4 regions of the Comamonas sp. UBA7528 genome follow, and region 2 is predicted to be linked to each of the others. Evidence: riboswitches for the same ligand, from Rfam matches in the RefSeq annotation. Region 2 holds a riboswitch; each other region holds the start of a gene.
The links. A riboswitch is a leader RNA that binds a small molecule or an ion and turns the genes downstream of it on or off. The one in region 2 is predicted to bind cobalamin.
Positions count from the first base shown of each region.

Region 1: it holds a riboswitch for cobalamin, as region 2 does, so the genes downstream of both, B3349_RS11640 (ferredoxin-like domain-containing protein) here and B3349_RS15570 (TonB-dependent receptor) in region 2, are expected to answer to the same signal.
Region 3: it holds a riboswitch for cobalamin, as region 2 does, so the genes downstream of both, B3349_RS11670 (ABC transporter substrate-binding protein) here and B3349_RS15570 (TonB-dependent receptor) in region 2, are expected to answer to the same signal.
Region 4: it holds a riboswitch for cobalamin, as region 2 does, so the genes downstream of both, B3349_RS18020 (TonB-dependent receptor domain-containing protein) here and B3349_RS15570 (TonB-dependent receptor) in region 2, are expected to answer to the same signal.

Region 1 is NZ_DLMU01000009.1:101,197-106,959, reverse strand. Features, by position in the region: gene cobN (cobaltochelatase subunit CobN) at 1-1,900, shown strand, start outside; gene B3349_RS11650 (magnesium chelatase ATPase subunit I) at 1,897-3,045, shown strand; gene B3349_RS11645 (vWA domain-containing protein) at 3,057-3,707, shown strand; cobalamin riboswitch at 3,835-4,076, shown strand; gene B3349_RS11640 (ferredoxin-like domain-containing protein) at 4,265-5,521, shown strand; gene B3349_RS11635 (precorrin-8X methylmutase) at 5,505-5,763, shown strand, end outside.
Region 2 is NZ_DLMU01000013.1:22,552-28,314, forward strand. Features, by position in the region: gene B3349_RS15570 (TonB-dependent receptor) at 1-1,511, opposite strand, end outside; cobalamin riboswitch at 1,748-2,002, opposite strand; gene zigA (zinc metallochaperone GTPase ZigA) at 2,145-3,335, opposite strand; gene B3349_RS15580 (Bug family tripartite tricarboxylate transporter substrate binding protein) at 3,861-4,835, opposite strand; gene B3349_RS15585 (mandelate racemase/muconate lactonizing enzyme family protein) at 4,870-5,763, opposite strand, start outside.
Region 3 is NZ_DLMU01000009.1:110,662-115,961, forward strand. Features, by position in the region: gene B3349_RS11665 (GNAT family N-acetyltransferase) at 6-557, opposite strand; cobalamin riboswitch at 617-843, shown strand; gene B3349_RS11670 (ABC transporter substrate-binding protein) at 978-1,985, shown strand; gene B3349_RS11675 (FecCD family ABC transporter permease) at 2,034-3,116, shown strand; gene B3349_RS11680 (ABC transporter ATP-binding protein) at 3,134-3,931, shown strand; gene B3349_RS11685 (pseudoazurin) at 3,943-4,395, shown strand; gene B3349_RS11690 (OprD family outer membrane porin) at 4,495-5,300, shown strand, end outside.
Region 4 is NZ_DLMU01000014.1:518,071-523,833, reverse strand. Features, by position in the region: gene B3349_RS18035 (multidrug effflux MFS transporter) at 1-22, shown strand, start outside; gene miaA (tRNA (adenosine(37)-N6)-dimethylallyltransferase MiaA) at 64-1,065, shown strand; gene B3349_RS18025 (ABC transporter ATP-binding protein) at 1,110-1,814, shown strand; gene B3349_RS18020 (TonB-dependent receptor domain-containing protein) at 1,853-3,754, opposite strand; cobalamin riboswitch at 3,842-4,069, opposite strand; gene B3349_RS18015 (FtsX-like permease family protein) at 4,223-5,763, shown strand, end outside.

The DNA.
Region 1 (5,763 bases), on a different contig from region 2:
GGACGAGTACTACGAGGCGGTGACGCTGGACCGCCGGCGCGCCCAGCTGCTGCGCCAGCAGATTCTGGCGCATATCGTGCAGCACGATCTGCACCAGGACCTGGGGGTGGCTGCGCCCCGCACCGAGGCGGACGAGCAGCAGTTGCTGAACAAGACCGATGCCTATCTGTGCGAGCTCAAGGAAAGCCAGATCCGCGACGGACTGCATGTCTTCGGCCAGTCCCCGCAGGGGCGCCTGGAGCGGGATACCCTGCTGGCACTGGCCCGCCACCCGGTGGGCAACGGCCAGGGGGCGAACAACAGCCTGATCCGCGCCCTGGCGCACGATCTGTTGCCGGGCACGGTTTTCGATCCGCTGGATGCGGCCTGGGAACAACCCTGGACCGGGCCGCGCCCGCAGCAACTGGCGGCGGTGGACGGCCAGGCCTGGCGCCATGCGGGCGACACCCGCGAGCGGCTGGAACTGCTGGCGCTGCAGTTGCTGGAGCAGCCCGGGCTTTCCGGCATGGATCTGGAGGCGGGTTGGGAGCAGACCCGGCAGGTGCTGCAACGGGTGCAGCACGACCTGCGCGTGCGCTTGCAGGCCTGTGGCCCGCAGGAGATTCTGCAGCTGTGCCGGGGGCTGGAAGGCCGTTTTGTGCCGGCCGGTCCCAGCGGGGCGCCTTCGCGCGGCCGCCCGGACGTGCTGCCCACGGGGCGCAATTTCTTCTCGGTCGACACGCGCGCCGTGCCGACGCCCACCAGCTGGACGCTGGGGCTCAAATCCGCCCAGTTGCTGGTGGAGCGCTACACCCAGGAGCATGGCGACTACCCGCGTGCACTGGGCCTGTCGGTGTGGGGGACGGCCACTATGCGCACGGGAGGGGACGATATTGCCCAGGCCTTTGCCTTGCTGGGCGTGCGGCCCAAGTGGGCGGATGGCAGCTGGCGTGTCAGCGACTTCGAGGTGCTGCCCATGAGCGTGCTGGGCCGCCCGCGCGTGGATGTGACCCTGCGGGTGTCCGGCTTCTTCCGGGATGCCTTCACCAATGTGATCCGCCTGTTTGATGCCGCGGTGCAGAAAGTGGCCAGCCTGGAAGACGAGGATGCCGACACCAACCCCATTCGCGCACGGGTGCTGCAGGAGGCGGCCGAGCTGCAGGCGCAAGGCTTGAGCGAGGAGGTGGCCCGCCACCAGGCGGGGCTGCGCGTGTTCGGTGCCAAGCCGGGCAGCTATGGCGCGGGTCTGCAGGGGCTGATCGATGGCCGCAACTGGGACAGCGATGAAGACCTGGCCACGGCCTACCGGAACTGGGGGGCCTATGCCTATGGGCAGAAGGACGACGGGACGGCGCTGCCGGAGCGCTTTGTCCAGCGCCTGAGCGAGATCGAGCTGGTGGTGCACAACCAGGACAACCGCGAGCACGATCTGCTGGATTCGGACGATTACTACCAGTTTCAAGGCGGCATGGCCGCGGCGGTGCGGCATTTCCGCGGCCAGCAGCCGGCGCTGTACTTTGGCGACCATGCCAACCCGGATGCCCCGCGCATGCGCACGCTGCAGGAAGAAATCAGCCGGGTGGTGCGCGCCCGCGTCACCAACCCCAAGTGGATCGACGGCATCAAGCGCCATGGCTATAAAGGTGCGTTCGAGGTGGCTGCCACGGTGGACTATCTGTTTGCCTTTGACGCCACGGCCCGTGTGGTGCGCGACGACCAGTACGCGCGCGTGACCGATGCCTTTGTGGCGGATGCCGCCACGCGCGACTTTTTGCAGCAGCACAATCCCGCAGCCTTTCATGGCATGTGCGAGCGGCTGCTGGAGGCCATCCACCGGGGTCTGTGGGAAGACAGCGGGGACTACCAGGCACTGCTGGAGCAGCAGTTGCTGGCCGCAGAACAATTGTTGGAGAAGCGATGATCTCGTCCACCGAATCCGCCCCGTCCGTGCAGGCGGCGGGCTTTCCGTTCACTGCCATCGAGGGGCAGCCGCAGCTGCAGACGGCCTTGCTGCTGGCGGCCGTGGACCCGTTGCTGGGCGGCGTGCTGGTGGAAGGCCCGCGCGGGACGGCGAAGTCGACCAGTGCGCGGGCGCTGGCCGCCTTGCTGCCGGCCGGCCGCTTTGTGAACCTGCCGCTGGGGGCGACCGAGGAACAGCTGGCCGGGTCCCTGGACCTGGAAGCCGCGCTGCAGCGCAGTGCGGTGGTGTTCCGCCCAGGATTGCTGGCGCGTGCCCATGGCGGCATCCTGTATGTGGATGAGGTGAATCTGCTGGCCGATGCGCTGGTGGACCTGCTGCTGGACGTGAGCGCCAGCGGCATCAACCGGGTGGAGCGCGACGGCGTGTCGCACCAGCACGATGCGCGCATCACCCTGGTGGGTACCATGAACCCGGAAGAGGGCCAACTGCGCCCGCAGCTGCTGGACCGCTTTGGGCTGTTTGTGCGGCTGGAGAATGTGCCCAGTGCCGCGGTGCGCAAGGCCATTGTCAAGACGCGCATGGCGTTCGATGCCAGTCCGCAGGCCTTTGTGGAGCAGCACGCTGCGGCGCAATCCGATCTGGCGCAGCGGGTGAAGCTGGCGCGCGAGCGCGTGGCGGCTGTGGCGTGGACCGATGCCGTGCACGACGATGTCGCCCAGCGCTGCCAGGACGCTGGGGTGGAAGGGGTGCGGGCGGATCTGGTGATGCTGCGCGCGGCACGGGCCCATGCGGCGCTGCACGGCCGCAGTGCTGTCACGCCGGCAGATGTGCAAGCGGTGGCGGAACTGGCGCTGGCCCACCGGCGTACCCAGGCAGCGCCACCTGCATCGCCCCCATCGGGCGAGCCGGCGCAGCCACCGGCCTCCGAAGAACAGGCGCAGGCGCCGCCTCCGTCACCGGCGCCTGCCTCGCAGGCAGCCGGCGGTGCTCCGTCCGGCCAGTCCGGCAACGGGGCGGCACCATCGGCGGATCCGTCGCCGGACAATGGCACCCCGGCCGATGCCTGGGGCGCCATGCCGCCCCCCCAACTGGTGGCGATGAAGACGGTCAAGGCGCTGAAGCCTTTGCCGCCAAAAAAAGCCTGACGCGCTCCGCGGTGGCGGGACTGGCCGGAAAGGCCAAGGCGGGGCGCGGTGGCAATACCTCTCGCAAGGGGCGGCTGAACGGGGCGGCCGGGCGGCGTCTGGACTGGGTGTCCACGCTGGCCTCCAAGGGGGCCGGGACACTGCAGCCCGAGCACCTGCGCTTTCGCCGCCGGCCCGTGGGGAGCAAGACTTTGCACCTGGTATTGCTGGATCTGTCGGCGTCCATGCTGCGCGGGGAAAAGCTGGCCTGGGCCAAAGGGTGCTTGCTGGCCCTGACCGAACGGTTCTACCGCGATCGCGACGATATGGCGGTGATCGGCTTTGCGGGCGAACAGGCACGGTGGCTGCAGCCGCCGGCGAAAGCCAGAGCCTTCAATGCCGACTGGATTGCACCCTTGCGCGGCGGTGGTGGAACGCCGATCCAGCCTGCCGTCGATGCCGTGGAGGGCGCGCTGCGACGCTGCCCGCCCGGTACCCGGGCCACGGTCTGGCTGCTGACGGATGGGCGGTTTGACCCGCTGCCGGTGCGCCCCGAGGGGGTGGACCGTTGCTGCATCATCGACTTTGAAAATGATGCGGTGGCGCTGCGGCGTTGCCAGCGGCTGGCGGCGATGTGGCGCGGGGAGTGGGTACGAGCGGAGCTTTTTGCCAGCGCCGGCTGAGCGCCGCAGGCACTGGTGGTGGGCGCGGCAGTCCGTGGCCGTCGGAAAAAAGCGGTGATTTGCTGCGTTGCATCAGCGACGGCCGATACTGGGGTGGAGTTTTCAGGAGGGTGGCAGATATCGCGTAAAATCTGCGCTGATCCCAGGTGTTTCGCCGCGCACTGCGCGCAAGGAAATGAAACGAGAAGCAGGTGCGTGGTTCGCCACCATTCCTGCACTGCACCCGCAACGGTAATCAGAGAAATGGGGACGCCCGTCATTGCTTGCTGCAATGACAGCCACTGCGCAAGCGGGAAGGCGCGTCCAGCTGTCAACCCCCATGGGTTGAGCTCTGTAAGTCCGGAGACCGGCCTGGCGTGAACAAGGCGCAGCGGGAGTGCATGTGGCTTGATGGGCTCGCACATCCGCGCTGCCAATCACCTCCATCTTCCATCCCCTCTGCAGATTTCAATCGTCCGGCCCGGGTATCGGCCTGACCGACTGCGGATACAGCATGGCGCGAGAGCTTCTGGGTGTGACGGTGCAGGCAGCGGCTCTGGATGGGGGCGCTACGCACCATGGCTGATTCCATCAAGGTTCAGGGATGGTGCCCCACGGCATGGAAGCCCATGCGGTCGGAAGACGGTTGGATTGTCCGGGTTCGCCCGGTCTGCGCCTCCATCAGCGCGGCGCAGTGGGCCGCGCTGGCGGCTTGGGCGTTGTCCCTGGCGCATCCCCAGATCGAGCTGACCCGGCTGGGCAATGTGCAGCTGCGCGGGGTGGCGGATGCGGACCTGCCTGCGCTGCTGGCGCAGCTGGTCGCGGCCCGGCTGATTCCGGCGGATGCGGATGCCGATCTGGCGCCCCCCGTGCATTGCACCCCTTTTTACGAGACCCATGACCGGACCCACCAGCTCGCCATGCTATTGGGCCGTGCGGTGGTGGAGCGCTTGTGCCCCAGTGTGCTGGAGCGCCAGGGCATGGCCGCGCTGCCCAGCAAGTTCGGCTTGCTGGTGGACGATGCGGCGCGCAGCCTGTGCGGTGTGGCCTCCGATCTGCGGGTCTGGGCGGATGCCGGCGGCGGCTATGGCCTGGCATTGGGCGATGCCGCCGACTGGTACCGCTTTGGCGATGTGCAGCAGCTTGTCGATGCCGCGATCCACATGGCCACCTGGTTCGCCCGTGCGCGGATGGCGGTTTCCGGTAAACCGCCCACCCGGCTGCCGGCGCTGCTGTCGTCTTTGCCGCTGGATACGCTCTTGCAGGATGCAGTGCGCCAGGGCGCGCAGCCGCCCGCCCCAGCGCCGGTGCTGCCGGGCCCACTGGCACAAGGTTGGGTGCTGGGGGTGCCGCTGGGGCGCATCGATGCCCTGGCGATGCAGGCACTGGCGGCCAGCCTGGCGGCCGACACGGAAATCCGCGTCACGCCCTGGCGTTCGCTGCTGCTGATGTCGGCGGACGCGCCGTCGTGCATTGCCCGTCTGGATGCACAGCACTGGATGACCGATGCCGCGGATGCCCGCCTGCGGGTGTCGGCCTGCACCGGAAGCCCGCGCTGTGCGCAGGCCCATGTGCCGGCACAGGACATGGCGCTGCAGTTGGCGTCCCACGTGCCCGAGCGCGGGCATCTGCACGTCAGCGGCTGCGCCAAGTTCTGCGCGCTGTCGTCCGATGCCACCTCACTGATTTTTGCCAGCCCGTCCGCAACGGACGGGGTCTGGCTCCATGCCGGTTCTGCCGGGCAGCCTGACCGTCCCAGGGGCCAGTTCCCTTACCGGGCCGGGTCGGCACTGCCTGCAGAACTCCACACACTACTTCATGACCTACCACTATGAAATGCACGGTGAAGAGATTTACCGGCAATCGTTTCGCATCATCCGCAGCGAGGCCGATCTGGCCCGCTTCACGCCCCTGGAGGAGCGGGTGGCCTGCCGCATGATCCATGCCGCAGGCATGGTGAGCCTGGCCCAGGACATCCATTTCTCCGCAGATTTTGCGCAGGCCGCAGAAGCGGCACTTCAGCGCGGTGCCCCCATCCTGTGCGATGCGCGCATGGTCAGCGAAGGCATCACGCGCA
Region 2 (5,763 bases):
GTGAAGGTGGTGCCCACTTCGATCTGGCGGCTGGTCTCGGGCTTCAGATTGGGGTTACCGAAGGTGCGCCCGCCGCCCACGGCGGTGAAGTCGGCGGCCAGTTCGGTGGCGGTCGGGGCCCGGAAGCCGGTGGAGATGCCTGCGCGCAGGTTCCAGTCGTCGGTGGCTTTCCAGGTCGAACCCAGGGACCAGGTGTGCGTGTCGTACTTGCGCACATTGGACTGGGCAAACGCCAGATTGGGCGTGGGGTCGAAGCGGGTCTCCCCCCAGGTCTTGCGCAGGCCGGCGCGCAAGGTCAGCCGGTTGTCCAGCAGCGTGTGCGCGTCTTCCAGGTACAGCGCCTTGGTCTCTTCCGTCTGGTTGTTGTCGTACGGTGCCACCTGGCCTGCCGGGCCGCCGGGCATGGCCACACGGAAGCGGTCCGAACGCAGATGGCTGCGTTCCCAGTCCACGCCCACCAGCAGGTCGTTGGCGGCGGACAGGCGAAAGCGCGGCTGCAGGCGGATGCCGGTGGCGTCCAGCTTGCGGTCGTTGTAGTCGCGCGCCGTGCCCGGCACCGGGCTGGTGCCGCTCTTGATTACGGGGGAGGCCCAGTTGAATTCGTCCTCGTCCACAAAGTGGTAGACCTGCGCCAGCCAGCTGACGGACTGGTCGGCCAGTGCGCCGGTGTAGGTCAGGTCCAGCGAGCGGTTGTCGCGGTTATCCTTGCTGTAGATGTTGGCGCCGGATCCCCGGAAGCCTGCGTTGTAGATGCCGTCGGTGCGGGCCTGCAGCTCCACCCGGTTCAGGCTGTCTATCTGCAGCCCCAGGGCGGCCACCGCGCCACGGCGCTTCCAGCCGGTGTTCTGCATGACGGTGCCGCCGTCGCCGGACTTGTAGTCATCCCGGGCGCTGGTGTTCAGGCCCACATACCAGTCCAGCATGCCGCTGGCGCCTGCCGTCTGGGCCTGGGTGCTCCAGCCGCCCCAGGAGCTGCCAGTCACCGTGACCCGGTTCAGCGGGCCGCTGGCGCCGGTGCGCAGGATGATGTTGATCACCCCGCCCATGTTCTGGCTGCCGTACACCACCGAGGCAGGGCCGCGCACGATTTCGATGCGTTCCACATCGGTCAGGCTGAGCTTGGACAGATTGGCTGTGCCGGCGCGGCGGCCGTTGAGCAGCACCAGCACCTGGCCCTTGAAGTCGCGCCCCTGGCCGTCGGTGGCGGCACCGCGCAGGTTCAGCGAGGTCTGGGCCGCCGTCCATTCGCTGAGAAAGCCCACCGCATGCTCGGCCAGCAGGTCGGTGACGGAGCGGGACGAGGAGCGTTCGATGTCCTGGCGGTCAATCACCTGGGTGGTGGCCGCAATGCGGGCCCGGTCCTCGGGCCGGGCCGTGGCGGTGACGAAGACATCGCCCAGCGCCGCAGCCGGTGCGGTTGTGGTTGCGGTCGCCGCAGAGGCCGCGGTGTTTTCTACTCCCTGCGCATGCGCGCCCCACAGCGCGCAGCACAGGGCGACGCCCACGGTCACGGGCTTCAGGGCAAGGGGGAATGCGCCAGATGGTGCACGCGATGGTGCACAGGGCAAAGCGACAGGCCCGCAGGAAGGGCCATAGGAAATACGGGAAGGGGTGCGCATGCGCGGCTCCAGATGGCCTTGCTCTCCCGCAAGGCCGATTCAAGAAAACATCCGCAGGCAGGCATGCGCAGACAGGACAGCTCGGCGTGCGAACCCATCCCACCTGGACTGCGCGCTCACCCGCGGCGTCCAAAAAAAGTGACAAGGCCGGTATCCGGGCTCGCGAAATGCCGAAGTCCAGGGACATCCGTCCTGGGACTTTCGGCCCACTCCACGCCTTCCCACGCAGTGCGCAGTGGCTTCAGGTCTGACCTGTGTGCAGAGGGTGATTCGCTTACCGTTGCGGGGGCAGCGCAGGCATTGCGCTCTGTGGAGCGCACCTGCTTCCCGTTTAACTGCTGTGGCCTTGCGGCCAACGCAGCACCTCGAAACAAGCATTGAAATGTATCTCAATGCAGCGAGGAATTATCGCTCACGACACATGGCTGCAACGACCGGAATGCGCCGCATCGGTGCGCCGGGCTGGCCACACACCCGGTGCCATCCCTTCGGGGTGCCCACCTGCGCGCCGCTGTGCCCAGGCATTCAGTCCCACGCCGGAAACGGGTCGTGGAAGCCGGTCCAGGCCCGGGGGGCCAGGCCCATTTCGTGGTCGGTCAACAGACAGGCATCCAGCCGCTGGCGCAGCGCCGGCTCGTCCATGCCGATGCCGATCAGCACCAGTTCCTGGCGGGCGTCGCCCACGCTGTCATCCCAGTGCTGGGTGATGGTGGCCAGCGCCTCGGGCTCGCGCGGCCATTGCTCCCGGGGTACCGACGCCCACCAGCGCCCTGCCCGACCATGGCGGCACACGGCCCCGGCCTGCGACCAGTTGCCCGCGTAGATGGGGCGGCTGGCCAGCCAGAAAAAGCCTTTGGAGCGGATGACTCCGGGCCATTCGGAGCCGACCAGGGCATGAAAGCGCCCCGGGTGGAACGGCCGGCGCGAGCGGTAGACAAAGCTGCCGATGCCGTATTCCTGGGTTTCCGGGGTGTGTTCGCCACGCAGCTCTTTCAGCCAGCCCGGGGCCCTGGCCGCCTCGTCGAAGTTGAACAGCTTGGTGGACAGCACGGACGCCAGCGGCACTTTGCCGAAGGAGGACTCCACAATGCGCGCCCGCGGGTTCAGCGTCTTCAGGATGGCCATGAGCCGCTGGCGCTCTGCGCGGGTGATGAGGTCGGTCTTGTTGAGCACCAGCACATCGCAGAACTCGACCTGCTCGACCAGCAGGTCCACCACCTTGCGCTCATCGCCCTCACCCAGCGACTCCCCGCGCCCCCGCAGGCTGTCCCGGGATTCGTAGTCCTTGAGGAAGTTGAAGCCGTCCACCACGGTGACCATGGTGTCCAGCACCGCAATGTCCGACAGGCAGGCGCCCGACTCGTCGGTGAAGGTGAAGGTTTCGGCCACCGGCAGCGGCTCCGAGATGCCCGTGGACTCGATCACCAGGTAGTCGAAGCGCTTTTCCCGTGCCAGGCGACGCACCTCCACCAGCAGGTCTTCGCGCAGGGTGCAGCAGATGCAGCCGTTGCTCATTTCGACCAGTTTTTCCTCGGTCCGGGACAGATCGCTCCCGCCTTCGCGCACCAGCGCCGCGTCGATGTTGACCTCGGACATGTCGTTGACGATGACCGCGACGCGCAGGCCCTGGCGGTTGTGGAGGATGTGGTTGAGAAGCGTCGTCTTGCCTGCGCCCAGAAAGCCAGACAGGACGGTGACGGGGAGAAGCTTTGCCATCGCCGGTACCAAGAACAAGATTTGATAATGATAACTCATTATCAAATATGAAAGCAGCACACAGCAGCGAACACACCCCCACTCCCCTCCTGTTCCCCGGCTCCTTGCGGGACAGGGTCATCCGGCCCTGCATCCCCTCGCATGCTCCCAAAGGCGCTCGGCGCGCAGTGCACCATCTGGCACAAAGCAAAGCCCCTGCTGTCCGGAAACAGCGGGGGCTCTTGGTATCACCGGTTTCACTGGTGTCGGCAGTGCAAGCGACCGCTATCTGCATCCCGTACGGGGGCACCGCACACACAGCGCGATAGGCACCTTGGAGCCGCTCACACAAGCTTTGATACGTCCTTGCTTCGCCTTGTCGTACTTTGGTACTGCCGGCGGCTTCGCGCCCCGTCTCCAACGCAAACCTGCGGTGTGCCAGGTCGTGTCAGCGGCTCTTATGGGCCGTGGATGGGGTCGGCCAAGGGGGCCGCCAATCAGGCCGCGAGCCGGTCACGACCTGGGCGATAGCGGCCCTGCCCTGGCTCAGCCGTCCACCCGGATCCCGCGGGACTGGATGAGGGTGGCCCACTTGGCCCGCTCATCGCGCATGAAGGCATCAAAGCGCTGCGGCGTGCCGCCGCCGTCCTCGGCCCCGAACTCTTCCAGCTTGCTCACCACATCCGGCATGGCCAGGATGCGGTTGACGTCGGCATTGATGCGGGCCACCACTTCGGCCGGCATTTTGGCCGGGCCAACCAGCCCGAACCAGATGCTGGCGTTGAAGCCGGGGTAGCCCTGTTCCGCCACGGTGGGCACATCCGGAAAGGCCTTCACACGCTTGCTGCCGGTCTGCGCCAGCGCACGCACCTTGCCGCCCTTGATGAAGGGGGCTGCGGTGGTCATGCCTTCGAACGCATAGTCGATCTGCCCGCCGAGCAGATCGGTCATCACGTTCGATGCGCCCTTGTAGGGGATGTGGAGGGCCGACACCCCGGCCGTCTGCTCGAACAGCGCCAGCGCCAGGTGCTGGGCCGATCCCGTGCCCGACGAGCCAAAGCTGACTTCGCCGGACTTCTTCTTCAAGGCCGCCAGCAGCCCCGGCATGGAGGTGGACGACTTGGGGCTGGCCACCAGCACCTGCGGGGTCTGTCCCACCAGCGCAATCGCGGAAAAGTCCCGCTCCGGGGAAAAGCCGAGCTTGGGGTTCAGCGCCGGGGCAATGCCCAGGGCGTTGATGTGCCCCATCATCAGGGTATGCCCGTCGGCCGGGGCCTTGGCGACTTCGGCCGCCGCAATCAGGCCGGCCGCGCCGGGCTTGTTTTCCACGATGACGGGGATGCCCCACAGCGTGTTCAGCTTGTTGGCAATGATGCGCGCCAGGATGTCGGTGCCGCCCCCGGCCGAGAAGCCGACCAGGATGCGGACCGGCCCCGCCGGGGGCTTGCCTTGTGCGAAGCCGGGCTGCGCACAGAGTGCGCCCGCTGCGGCGATAGAGGACAGGAACTGTCTGCGTTGCATGGTGTGTCTCCTTGTTTTTATGGGCCGAGGGGTCTTACGCCACCTTGCTCCAGCGACCGAACTTGGCCACCTGCGCCTCGTCGAAGTTGAAGCCGAGGCCGGGTGTCTGGTGCAGGACGACGCGGCCTTTTTCCTGCGACAGCTGGCGGTCCAGCAGGCGGCGGAAGTTCAGGACCTGGTCATCCCAGAAGAATTCGACATAGCGCGCGTTCGGCGTGGCGGCCACCAGCGGTGCGTGCACATCGTGGAACCAGTGCGGGCACATCTGGATGCCGTAGCCGGCGGCCATGGCAGCAATGCGCTTCCATTCGGTGATGCCGCCGCAGACGGCAGCGTCGGTCTGCAAAATGGAGGCGGCCCCCATGTCGAGCAGGTGCTTGTGGTACCAGCGGCCATAGCCGATTTCCGCCGTGGCCACGGGGATGCGGGTGAGCTTGGCCAGGCGGGCATGGCTTTCGACGTCGTCGGGGCTGAACGGCTCTTCGATGAAATAGGGGTCGTACTGCTCCATGCGGCGCAGGTACTGCATGGCCTGCACGGTGTCGACCCAGCCGTTGTTGCAGTCCAGCATGAGTTCGACATCGGGGCCAATGGCTTCGCGGGCGGCCTTCACGCGCGACTCTTCGCCCTGGGGCGACCAGCGACCGGTCTTCATCTTGACGGCCTGAAAGCCCAGCTCGACATAGCTGGCCATTTCCTCGCCCAGGTGCTCGGCCGTCTTGCCTTCCACGTAGTAGCCGCCGCTGGCGTAGGCGGCCACGGTGTCCAGCTCCACCGCGCCCAGGTATTTGTGCAGCGGCAGCTGGGCCGTGCGCGCATTGAGGTCCCACAGGGCAATGTCCAGGGCGCTGAGCGCGCGCATGACCGTGCCCATGCGGCCTTGCAGCAGGGCTTCCTGGTACATCTCTTTCCACAGGCCTTCGACGGC
Region 3 (5,300 bases), on a different contig from region 2:
GGCAGCTAAGTGGACACTGGAGCGGGCAGCGCAGGCGGCAGCAGGCACTGCATATGGATGGTCTGCCAGACCGGCTCGGCCTCGCGCTGCAGCACCGCAAACCCATTGCGTTCCCAGAACTCCAGCGCCCCCGGCAAAAAAGGGTGGGTGTGCAGATACAGCACCTGGACTCGGTGGGCCTGTGCATGGGCCTGCAGCGTGGCGAACAACGCCTGTGCCAGCCCTTGCCGCCGCCACGCCGGTGCCACAAACAGGCGCACCACCTCCACCACGGACTGCGGCCCGAAATCCAGCTGCGCAAACCGGCCATCGTAGGCACGGTAGGCGATGCTGCCCACCACAGCGTGCTGCGCATCACGGGCCGCCCACATCCGCCCGCCCCTGTCCCCGTATACCTGCGCGAAATGCCGCAGGTCCGCCGGCGTGTCCTGGGCAGACACACGTGCACCGAACATCTGCACGCGTGCGTCGCGCAGAAAGCCGTCCACCTCCTGCAGGCGCTCGACCGGCTGGATGGAAATCAGATGGGACAAGGACGGGGACAAAGACAGGGTCATGCCAGACTCGAAACCGCTATGCACACAAGCTGCGTCAGCGGGTACCGCTACAAAATCAGCTACATTACCCGAACTTTGGTTCCGCAAGGACATGCGCCGGCACACGCTGGCCGCATGAGGGAATCCAGTGCAGACCGCGCCCCTGGCGCCGCCCGCAAAATGGAACTGCCCCCGCAACTGTAGGCAATGAGCCCGCGACCGACACACCACTGAACGCCAGTTTGGGAAGGTGGTCGCGAGGCGCCGATCTGCCAGTCAGGAGACCTGCCCAAGCACCAACCATTCATTGCCGGCGGGGTGTCCGGGAAGTGAGCCATTTCTCGTGACTCTGTCGTTCCGGCACTCCAGGGGGCCGCACGCACAGCGTGGGTTGTGCCTTGTCTTCCAGTGATCCTTGCCCATCCTGGAAAGACGAGCCTGATGCTGATCCGAAGCCTTGCCTGCACCGCCCTGCTGGCCGCCACCTTCACTGCCTACGCCACGGACTACCCCCTGCAGGTGCAGAACTGCGGCCACACCGTCACCTTTGACAAGGCCCCCGCATCGGCCGTCACCATAGGCCAGGGCGGCACCGAGATGCTGTATGCGCTGGGCCTGGGCGACAAGGTGGCCGGCACCGCACTGTGGTTCAACCCGGTGCTGCCGCATTTCAAGGCCGTCAACGACAAGGTGCCGCGCCTGTCCGACAACATTCCCAGTTTCGAGTCGGTGATCGGCAAGCGCCCGGCGCTGGTCGTGTCGCAGTTCGAATGGATGGTCGGCAAGGACGGCGTGGTTGGCACCCGCGAGCAATTCCACGACCTGCGCATCGCCACCTACGCCATGCCCACCGATTGCGAAGGCAAGAACAACCTGGTGGGATCGGACGGCACACGCACGGCCGGCTACGACGTGAAGTCGCTGTACAAAAGCATTCACCAGCTGGCCCAGATCTTTGATGTGCAGGCGCGCGGCGACAGCCTGGTCAAGGACCTCGGCACACGCCAGGCCCAGGCCATCGCCAAGGTCAAGGCCTCGGGACTGCAGAACCTGTCGGCTGCGCTGTGGTTCTCCAGCTCCGATCTGGCGGCCGACCCTTACATGGCAGGCAAGAACGGGGTGGCCGGTTACATGATGCAGTCCATGGGCCTGCGCAATGTCGTCGGCTCCACCGAAGAATGGCCCACCGTGGGCTGGGAAACCATTGCCAAGGCCAACCCCTCCATTCTGATCATTGCCCGCATGGACCGTCGCCGCTTCCCTGCCGACGACTACCTGAAGAAGCTGGAATTCCTGAAGCAGGATCCAGTCACCCGCCACATGGATGCCGTCAAGAACCAGCGCATCGTCATCGTCGATGCGGATGCCCTGCAAGGCTCGATCCGCCAGGTGGACGGCATGGAGCAGATTGCCGAGGCCGTGCTCCGCCTGCAAGGCGCCACCAAGTAAGAAGGCAGTCCGCCCCGTGCAGCCCTGCACGGGATGGCGCGTATTTCCATGCACGCAGAGATTGCACGCCCCCGCACAGACGCCCACACCGCTGGCGCCAGGCTGCTGCGCACGGCCGGGGTGGTGGCGGCCGCCGCCGCCCTGCTGCTGACAGCGGTGGTGCTGGGCATTGCCATCGGCGAGACCGACATCTCTGCGCACACCGTCTTCCAGGTACTGGCCCACCAATTGCTGGGCCAGCCTCTCTCCGCCGTCGACCCCATCACCCAGGGCATTGTCTGGAACTACCGGCTGCCACGGGCGCTGGTGGCCGCCGGCTGCGGCGCGGGCCTGGCCATTTCCGGGGTGATCCTGCAGTCACTGCTGCGCAACGCGCTGGCCGAGCCGTATCTGCTGGGCATCTCGGCAGGCGCCTCCACCGGTGCGGTGCTGGTCACCGTGGCCGGCCTGGGTGCAGGCGCCATCTCCATGACCACCGGCGCCTTCTTCGGTGCCGTCTGCGCCTTTGCCCTGGTTGCCCTGCTGGCCCATGCCGCCGGCAACGGCGGATTGCGCAACAGCGGGCAGATCGTGCTGGCAGGCATTGCCGGATCACAGCTTTTCAACGCCCTGACCTCGCTGATCATCACCAAGTCCGGCAGCGCCGAACAGGCGCGCGGCATCATGTTCTGGTTGCTGGGCAGCCTCAGCGGCGTGCGCTGGCCGGATACGCTGCTGACCGCCACGGTCGCCGGCACCGGCACCTTACTGTGCCTGCTGCATGCCCGTGCGCTGGATGCCTTCACCTTCGGCAGCGAATCCGCTGCCGCACTGGGCATTCCGGTGCGCCGGGTGCAGCTGACACTGCTGCTGGCGGCCGCACTGATGACGGCCGTGATGGTCTCCATCGTGGGAGCCATCGGCTTTGTAGGGCTGGTGATACCCCATGCCGCGCGGCTGCTGGTCGGCGTCCGGCACCGCCGCCTGATTCCCGCCAGCGCACTGATTGGCGCAGTCTTTCTGATCGCCGCCGATGTCGTCTCGCGCACGCTGATCGCCGGCCAGGTCCTGCCCATCGGCGTCATCACGGCCCTGGTGGGCGCCCCCGTGTTTGCGGTCATCCTGCTCAAGTCACAGGGGCGCCGGACATGAAGACGCCCCCTGTACCCATGGCATCCACGCCGCCCGCCATTGCCCTCCAGGCGCACCAGCTTAGCTGGCATGCCCAGGGCACACCCATCGTGCAGAACGTCTCGCTGCAGGTGCACTGCGGGGAAATGCTGGGCCTGATCGGCCCCAACGGCTCGGGCAAATCCAGCCTGCTGCGCCTGCTGTCCGGCCTGCTGCGCCCGCAGACCGGTGAAGTGCGGCTCGGGGAGCAGGCCCTGCACCGGATGCCGCGCCGCAGCGTTGCCCGCCAACTGGCGCTGGTGGCGCAAAGCGCGCACACCCAGGATGCCATCACCGTCTGGGATGCGGTGGAGCTGGGGCGCACCCCCTGGCTGTCGGCACTGCAGCCGCTCTCTGCGCGGGACCGGGACATCGTGCACCACGCACTGGAAGCCGTGGGCCTGCAGGACAAGGCGCACCGCACCTGGCACACCCTCTCGGGCGGCGAGCGCCAACGCGCGCACATTGCCCGCGCCCTCGCGCAGCAACCCGAAGTGCTGCTGCTGGACGAACCCACCAACCACCTCGACGTCCACCAGCAACTGTCGCTGATGCAGCTGGTGCAGCACCTGCCCACCACCAAGGTGATTGCGCTGCATGACCTGAACCAGGCCCTGGCATGCGACCGGCTGGCAGTGATGCACCAGGGCCGGCTCGTGCACCTGGGCCATCCCGACGAAGTGCTCACGCCGGAACTGCTGCAGACCGTCTTCCAGGTACAGGCCCACAGCCTGACCGACCCCCTTGACGGCAGCCGCGTGCTGCGCCTGCGGCCGTTGACCACCCCCTTGCCCTGAAAGCCTTGCCCATGACCGCTTCCCTTGCCTCCCGTCTGGCCGCCCTGTCGCTGTGCTGCTGCGCCGCCAGCGGGGCCAGTGCCGAAACCTTCGAAGTCAAGATGCTCAACCGGGGGCCCCACGGCGCCATGGTCTACGAGCCCGAATTCATCCAGGCTGCTCCCGGCGACACCATCAAGTTCCTGGCAACCAGCAACGGCCACGACGCCGTCTCGATTGCCGGCATGGCACCGGCCGGCGCCACCGCGTTTCGGGGCAAGGTCAACGAAGAGATTGCCGTCACCCTGACCCAGCCCGGTCTGTATGGCATCAAGTGCCAGCCCCACTACGCCATGGGCATGGTCATGCTGGTGCGGGTGGGCGACGCTCCGCTCTCCCAATTGGTGGTGCCGCAGGACGTGCCGGAGCAAGCCCGCCAGCGCTTTGAAGGCATTGTCTCCCGCGCCACGGCCGCTGCCAGATAAACGCCGCAGGCATCCGCACGGCGCACCCATCGTTCACAACCCAGTCCATCCTCCTGCGCACGCTGCGCCGGCCACCATTCCCATCCATCCAGCCCCTCCATGCGCCGACCTACCGCTCCCCACCTTTTCAGCCTGGCCCTGCTCTGCACCACCGGCGCCGCCTGTGCCGGCGCCCAGGATGACGCCACCGGTTTCACCGAGGGCAGCAGCCTGACCATGCTCAACCGCGTGCTGAGCGAACAACTGGACTACCAAAAAGGAAGCACTTTCCGTGCAGCCAACGGGGTGCGCGGCCAGACCCAGGCCCGGGAATCGGGCTATGGACTGATGCTGAACTACCAGTCCGGCTACACACGCGGCCTGGTCGGCGTGGGGCTGGACGCCCACGCCTACGGAGCCCTCAACCTGGGCACCGAGGCAGACAGCGCGCGCGCCACGCCGCGCTACGTCGCCAAGGACGGCCAGGACATCGCCGACCGCTTTGGCCGCGCCGGTGCCGCCCTGAAGCTGCGGGTGTCTTCCACGGAACTGAAGCTGGGGGAGATGCGCACCAAGAACCCCATCTTCAGCTCCTCCGACACCCGCCTGCTGCCCGAAAGCAACCGGGGCTGGCAAATCACCAGCAGCGACATTGCCAATGTCACCTTGCAAGCCGGCCGCTTTACCCGCTGGGCGGACCGCAATGCCCGCAGCAATGGTGGCAAGCTGCTGGCCAACTATTCCGGCGTGAACGGCGACGCCTTCAGCTTTCTCGGCGGCGCCTGGAACACCCCGGTTCCCAATCTATCGCTCAGCAGCTACTACGGCCGCTATGAGGACCACTGGAACACCTGGTACCTGGGCAGCTTCTACAAGCTGCCGCTGGCAGACCAGCGCAGCCTCTCCTTCAACCTGAATGTCTACCG
Region 4 (5,763 bases), on a different contig from region 2:
GGGCGTGGCCCCGGCCGCCTAGCCGTCTGCCCTTTTTCCTGCCCCGCTTTTGATCTGTTTTCTGTGACCGAGACCGCTTCCGCCTCTTCCCTGCCCTGCATCGCGATTGCAGGGCCCACCGCTTCCGGCAAAACCGCTGCCGCGCTGGCGCTGTCCGCCGTGCTGCAGCAGCGTGGCCTGACCGCTGAAATCGTCAGCGTCGATTCCGCGCTGGTCTACCGGGGCATGGACATTGGCACGGCCAAGCCCACACCGGCCGAGCTGGCCGCCGTGCCCCACCACCTGATCGACATCCTGGAGCCCACGCAAAGCTATTCCGCTGCGGAGTTCGTGCGCGACACCGAACGCCTGGTGGCCGAGATCCGCGCCCGCGGCGCCGTGCCGCTGCTGGTGGGCGGCACCATGCTGTACTTCAAGGCCCTGTTTGAAGGGCTGGACGAGATGCCCCCCGCCGACCCGGAAGTGCGCGCCGCGCTGGACGCCCAGGCCGCCGAGATCGGCTGGCCCGCCATGCACGCCCAACTGGCCCAGGTGGACCCGGTCACCGCCGCACGCCTGGCACCCGGCGACAGCCAGCGCATCCAGCGCGCACTGGAGGTGTGGAAGATCTCCGGCCAGCCGCTGTCCAGCTTCCACACCGCGAAGGACGCATCGGCGCCGCGCTTTGATGCCACGCTGTTTTCGCTGGAACCGACCGACCGGGCCTGGCTGCACCAGCGCATTGCCCAGCGCTTCGAGCAGATGCTGGAGCACGGCCTGGTGGACGAAGTGCGCGCCCTGCGCGCGCGTCCCGATCTGCACCTGGACCTGCCCAGCATGCGCTGTGTGGGCTACCGTCAGGTGTGGGAGGAACTGGACTGGCAGGAGCGCCGCGACAAGCCCGCGCTGAACATGCACCTGGTCCGCGAAAAAGGGATTGCCGCCACGCGCCAGCTGGCCAAGCGCCAGATCACCTGGCTGCGCAGCATGCCCCAGCGCCACCCCATCGACTGCCAGGCCCCCGACGCCATCGTGCAGCTGGTGCAGGCCGCCTGGGGTGTGGTGCAGTCCGGCTTGCCCAAATAAGCCCCCTCCCAACCCGCCCTTTCCTGCCGTTGACCATCTCCACCATGTCCTTGCCAACTGCCAGCACACCGCCCGCCAACGTTCAGGTCGTGGACCTGGCCAAACGCTATGGCACAGGGGCCGATGCGGCCACGGTGTTCGAGCACGTCAACCTGGAAGTGGCGGCGGGCGAGTTTGTCGCCATCGTCGGCGATTCGGGCGTAGGCAAGTCCACGCTGCTCAACTGCCTGGCCGGGCTGGACCGCTGGGACCAGGGCCAGGTGCTGCACCAGGGGCAGGACATCGGCCGGCTGGACGAGGCCGGCCTGGCCGTCTGGCGCCGCGCTCATGTGGGCTTTGTTTTTCAGGCCTTTCACGTGCTGCCGCATCTGAGCGTGGCGCAGAACGTGGCCCTGCCGCTGATGCTGCTGGCGCGCGGCACCCCGGCCGAGCAGGACACCCGCGTGCAGGCCATGCTGGCGGCCGTGGGCCTGGGCGAAATGGGACAGCGCCTGCCGCAGCAGCTCAGCGGCGGCCAGCTGCAGCGGGTGGCCATTGCCCGCGCCCTGGTGCACCGCCCGGCCCTGCTGCTGGCCGACGAGCCCACCGGCAATCTGGACCCGGACACAGCCGCCCGCACCATGGACCTGCTGGTGGCCCAGACCCGCGAAGCCGGCGCTAGCCTGGTGCTGGTCACCCATTCCCCGGACGCTGCGGCCCGCGCCGACCGGGTGCTGCGGCTGACGGCCCGGGGCATTGCGGCGGCCTGAACAGGGCCGGACCGCGGGGCCGTGCTAGCGGCGTGGCCTCAGCGCGGCGTCCACTTCAAGGTCACAAAACCGGCGCGGCCGCGCTGGTTGTAGCCGTAGGCGGTTTCATAGACCTTGTCGGTCAGATTGGCCACACGGGCCTGCACCGCCCAATCCTTGGCAAACTGGTATTCGGCGTGCAGGTCCACGGTGGTGTAGCCACCCAGATCCACGGTGCCCTGCTTGTCGGTGCGCTTGCCGGCATACAGCGCGCTGGTGCCGAACTTCCAGGCACCGATGTGCTTGTCCACCGACAGCGTGGCCTGGTGCTCGGGCAAACGGTCCGTCAGGCGCTGGCCCTTGCCATCGACCGCATCCAGGTGCTCGTAGCGGGCAGACAGGTCCCAGCCCTGCCACTGGGTGCGGTAGCCCAGCGACCAGCCCTTCAGGCGTGCGCTGTCGATATTGAAAGGGAACCACATGCCGGAGCCGTCGTCGGCCCAGGAGATCAGGTTCTTGACCTTATTGTCGAAGCCCGTCAGCTTGAACTCGTGGCCGCCCACGCTCCAATCCAACCCGATTTCGTTGCCCTTGGAGCTTTCGGGCTGCAGGTTGGGGTTGCCGGACATGGGGTAGTACAGGTCGTTGAAGGTGGGCGCCTTCATGCTGCTGGCCCGTGCCACGCGCGCGCGCAGACCGGACAGGACTTCGTAGCCGTAGCCAATGCCCCAGGTGTTGTAGCCGCCGAACTGGGAGTTGTCGTCACGGCGCAAGTTGAGCTGCCAGGAATGCGCAGCGTGGCTGCCGTTCAGGCCGGCATAGGCGGCATTGGTTGAGCGGTCCTTGTGGTCGTAGCGCTCGGACGAGGCAATCTGCTGCTCCAGACGCTCCAGGCCGGCCACCACCATGCCCACCGGGGTCTTGATCTCGTTGCCCCATTTGTATTCGGTCTGCTCGGTCTGGAACAGGTCCTGGTAACGGTCGGTGCGACCCTCCAGGCGGTGGTGGGAACGCTGCTTGTCATTGGAACGTGACACGCTCAGGGTGCTGTTCCAGTTGGCAGAGAGCCTGCCCGACAGCTTGAGCTGGCTGGTGGCTGCACGGAATTCGTTGTACGAACCGTTCACCAGCGGCATGCTCCAGTCGGGCATGAAGATGTAGTCCTGGTCAAATTCGGAATAGCTGTCCGCCCGCATCAGATTGGCATCCAGGCGCCAGTCGGCATTGAAGGCATAACCCAGCGCCGCCGTGACCGAGGTCTGGTTGAACTTGTCGGCATCGGAGCGGAACTCGGCGCTCTTGCGGTTGGTGGCCGAGAAGCCGGGATCGATGACGCGCGCCATGTTCAGGCTGTAGTTCCAGCCGGACTGCTCGCCCGCAAAACCGCCATCGGCCTTCTTGTAGCCTGCGCGGCCCCAGGTGAGCGCGGCATGGGGCACAAATGCCTGCTTCACGCCCTTGCCCTGCTTGGTGAAGATCTGGATCACCCCGCCAATGGCATCGCTGCCATACAGGGCCGATGCCGGGCCGTGCACCACCTCGATGCGCTCGATGGCTTCCAGCGGCAGCGACTCTAGCGTGGGCGTGCCCAGGGTGGCCGAACCGAAGCGCACCCCGTCCACCAGCAGGACCACCTGCTTGCTGCCACGGATGTAGACGCTTTGCGTGTTGCCGCGGCCACCGTTGCTGGACATCTGCACGCCGGCAAAGCGTTGCAGCACTTCCGCCAGCGAGCGACCTGCCGAGTTGCTGATCTGCGCTTCGGTGATCACGCGCACATCGGCCAGGGTTTCGTCCAGCGGCGTTTCAGAGCGGGTCGCGGTCACCACCGTGGTGGACAGGGGCACGCTCTGCGCCGCAGCATGCTGGGCCAGGCAGGCCGCTGCCAGGGCCACGGCCGCCAGAGGAAAGCGCACGGAAGCGCGCTGGCCTTCCGCAGGGAATGGTTGGAAATTTCGCATGGATGCACACATGGTTGGCACTGGCGTCCCCGCCCGTGCTTCACACAACCAGCAACCCGGGTCTGCATGCACAGCGGCACGCCAGCGGATGCTGGACCTGTTTTGGCCGGTATCCAGACTGGCGCACGGCTTACCAAGCCTTCCCAGAGCGCATGGCTCCAGTGGCAAGAGATGGCAAGCGGGTCCTGCGGGACCTGTGCGCTCACTGTTGCGGGGGCAGTACATGCTGTGCCAGCGCGGGCGCCGGCGTCCATGTTTCCCGTTTAACCGCAGCGCCAGAACAGCGCTGCAAGCACCAAAACCCCGCATTGTAGGCAGCAGGCTGACACGGGGCTTGTAGGATGGCGAATGCCCTGCCCATGCAACCCTGGGCCGCGCAGGCGTGCCCACCCGCCCTGGGGGCGGTGCACACCGCTGTTTTGCCCTGGAACCTCCGTGCCTGCCTCACCCTCTCTCACCGCTTCTCCGCTGCCGCGCCTGCTGGCCAGTTTTTCGCTGCAGGAGTACCGGCGCCAGCCCTGGCGCAGCCTGACCGCCCTGCTGGCCATTGCGCTGGGCGTGGCCCTGGGTTTTGCGGTGCATGTGATCAACCAGTCGGCGCTGGATGAGTTTTCCCGCGCGGTGCGCAGCGTCAACGGCCAGCCGGATCTGGAATTCCGTGGCATGCGCGCCAGCCTGCCCCAGGCCATTTACCCACTGATTGCGCTGCGGCCCGAGGTGCAGCATGCCGCGCCGTGGATCGAGGGCACGGTGCAGGTCGACAGCCCGCCCTCCACGGCCGTGGCTGGCGATCACGCGCCCCACGCCCCCCCGGAACCGCTGTCGCTGCGCCTGCTGGGCGGCGATGCCTTGCAGTCGGCCCCGCTGGCCCCTGCGCTGCAGCCCCGGCTGTTTGCCGGCCAGGACCGGTTGCAGCTGTTCGCGCCCGACGCGGTGTTTCTGAACCCGGCGGCACTGCAGGCCCTGGGCCTGGACGAAGCCAGCGCCCCCGGTGCCCGGCTGCCGGTGCGCGTGCACACCCTTGCCGTGACGCTGCGCGTGGCCGGCACGGTGGCAGCCGGCGGCGCCCCGCTGGCGGTGATGGACATTGGCGCCGCCCAGGACCTGCTGGGCCAGGACGGCCAGATCCAGCGCGTGGATGTGCTGCTGCGCAGCGGCTCCGACCGCAGCGCCTTCACCGCTGCGCTGCGTGCCCTGCCCGGCTGGCCGGCCCAGGTGCTGGTGCAGCAGCCGGGCGGTGAACAGCAGCGTGCGGCCGAGATGTCGCGCGCCTACCGCGTCAACCTGACCGTGCTGGCCCTGGTGGCGCTGTTCACCGGGGCGTTTCTGGTGTTTTCGGTGCTGGCGCTGAGCGTGGCGCGGCGCGCACCGCAGCTGGCGCTGCTGGCCGTGCTGGGGCTCACGCCCGCACAGCGCATGCGCCTGGTGCTGTGGGAAGCTGCCCTGCTGGGCGTTGCCGGCAGCGCGGCCGGCATTGCGCTGGGCACCGGACTGGCCTGGCTGGCCCTGCGCATGCTGGGCGGGGACCTGGGCGGCGGCTATTTTGCCGGCGGCCAGCCCCCGCTGCTCTGGAGCGCGCCGGCCGCCGCCACCTTCTTTGCCCTGGGCCTGGCCGCCACCGTGGCCGGCGCCTGGTGGCCGGCACGCACCGCGCGGGCGCTGCCGCCTGCCGCCACCCTCAAAGGGCTGGGGGCCGTGGGCCAGACTCCTGCACGCGCCTGGACCGGCCTGGCCCTGGTGGCCGCCAGTGCACTGCTGGCCAGCGTGCCGCCCATTGGGGGCATTCCCCTGGCCGCCTATGTGGCCGTGGGACTGATGCTGCTGGGCGGCATGGCACTGCTGCCCTGGTTGCTGGAGCGCGTGCTGGGCGGCCTGCAGCGGCTGTGGCCGGCCACGCTGCGCCAGCCGCTGTCCATGCTGGCGCTGGAACGTGCCCGCCGCATGCGGGCCAGCGCCAGTGTGGCCGTGGGCGGCGTAGTGGCCAGCCTGAGCCTGGCCGTGGCGCTGAC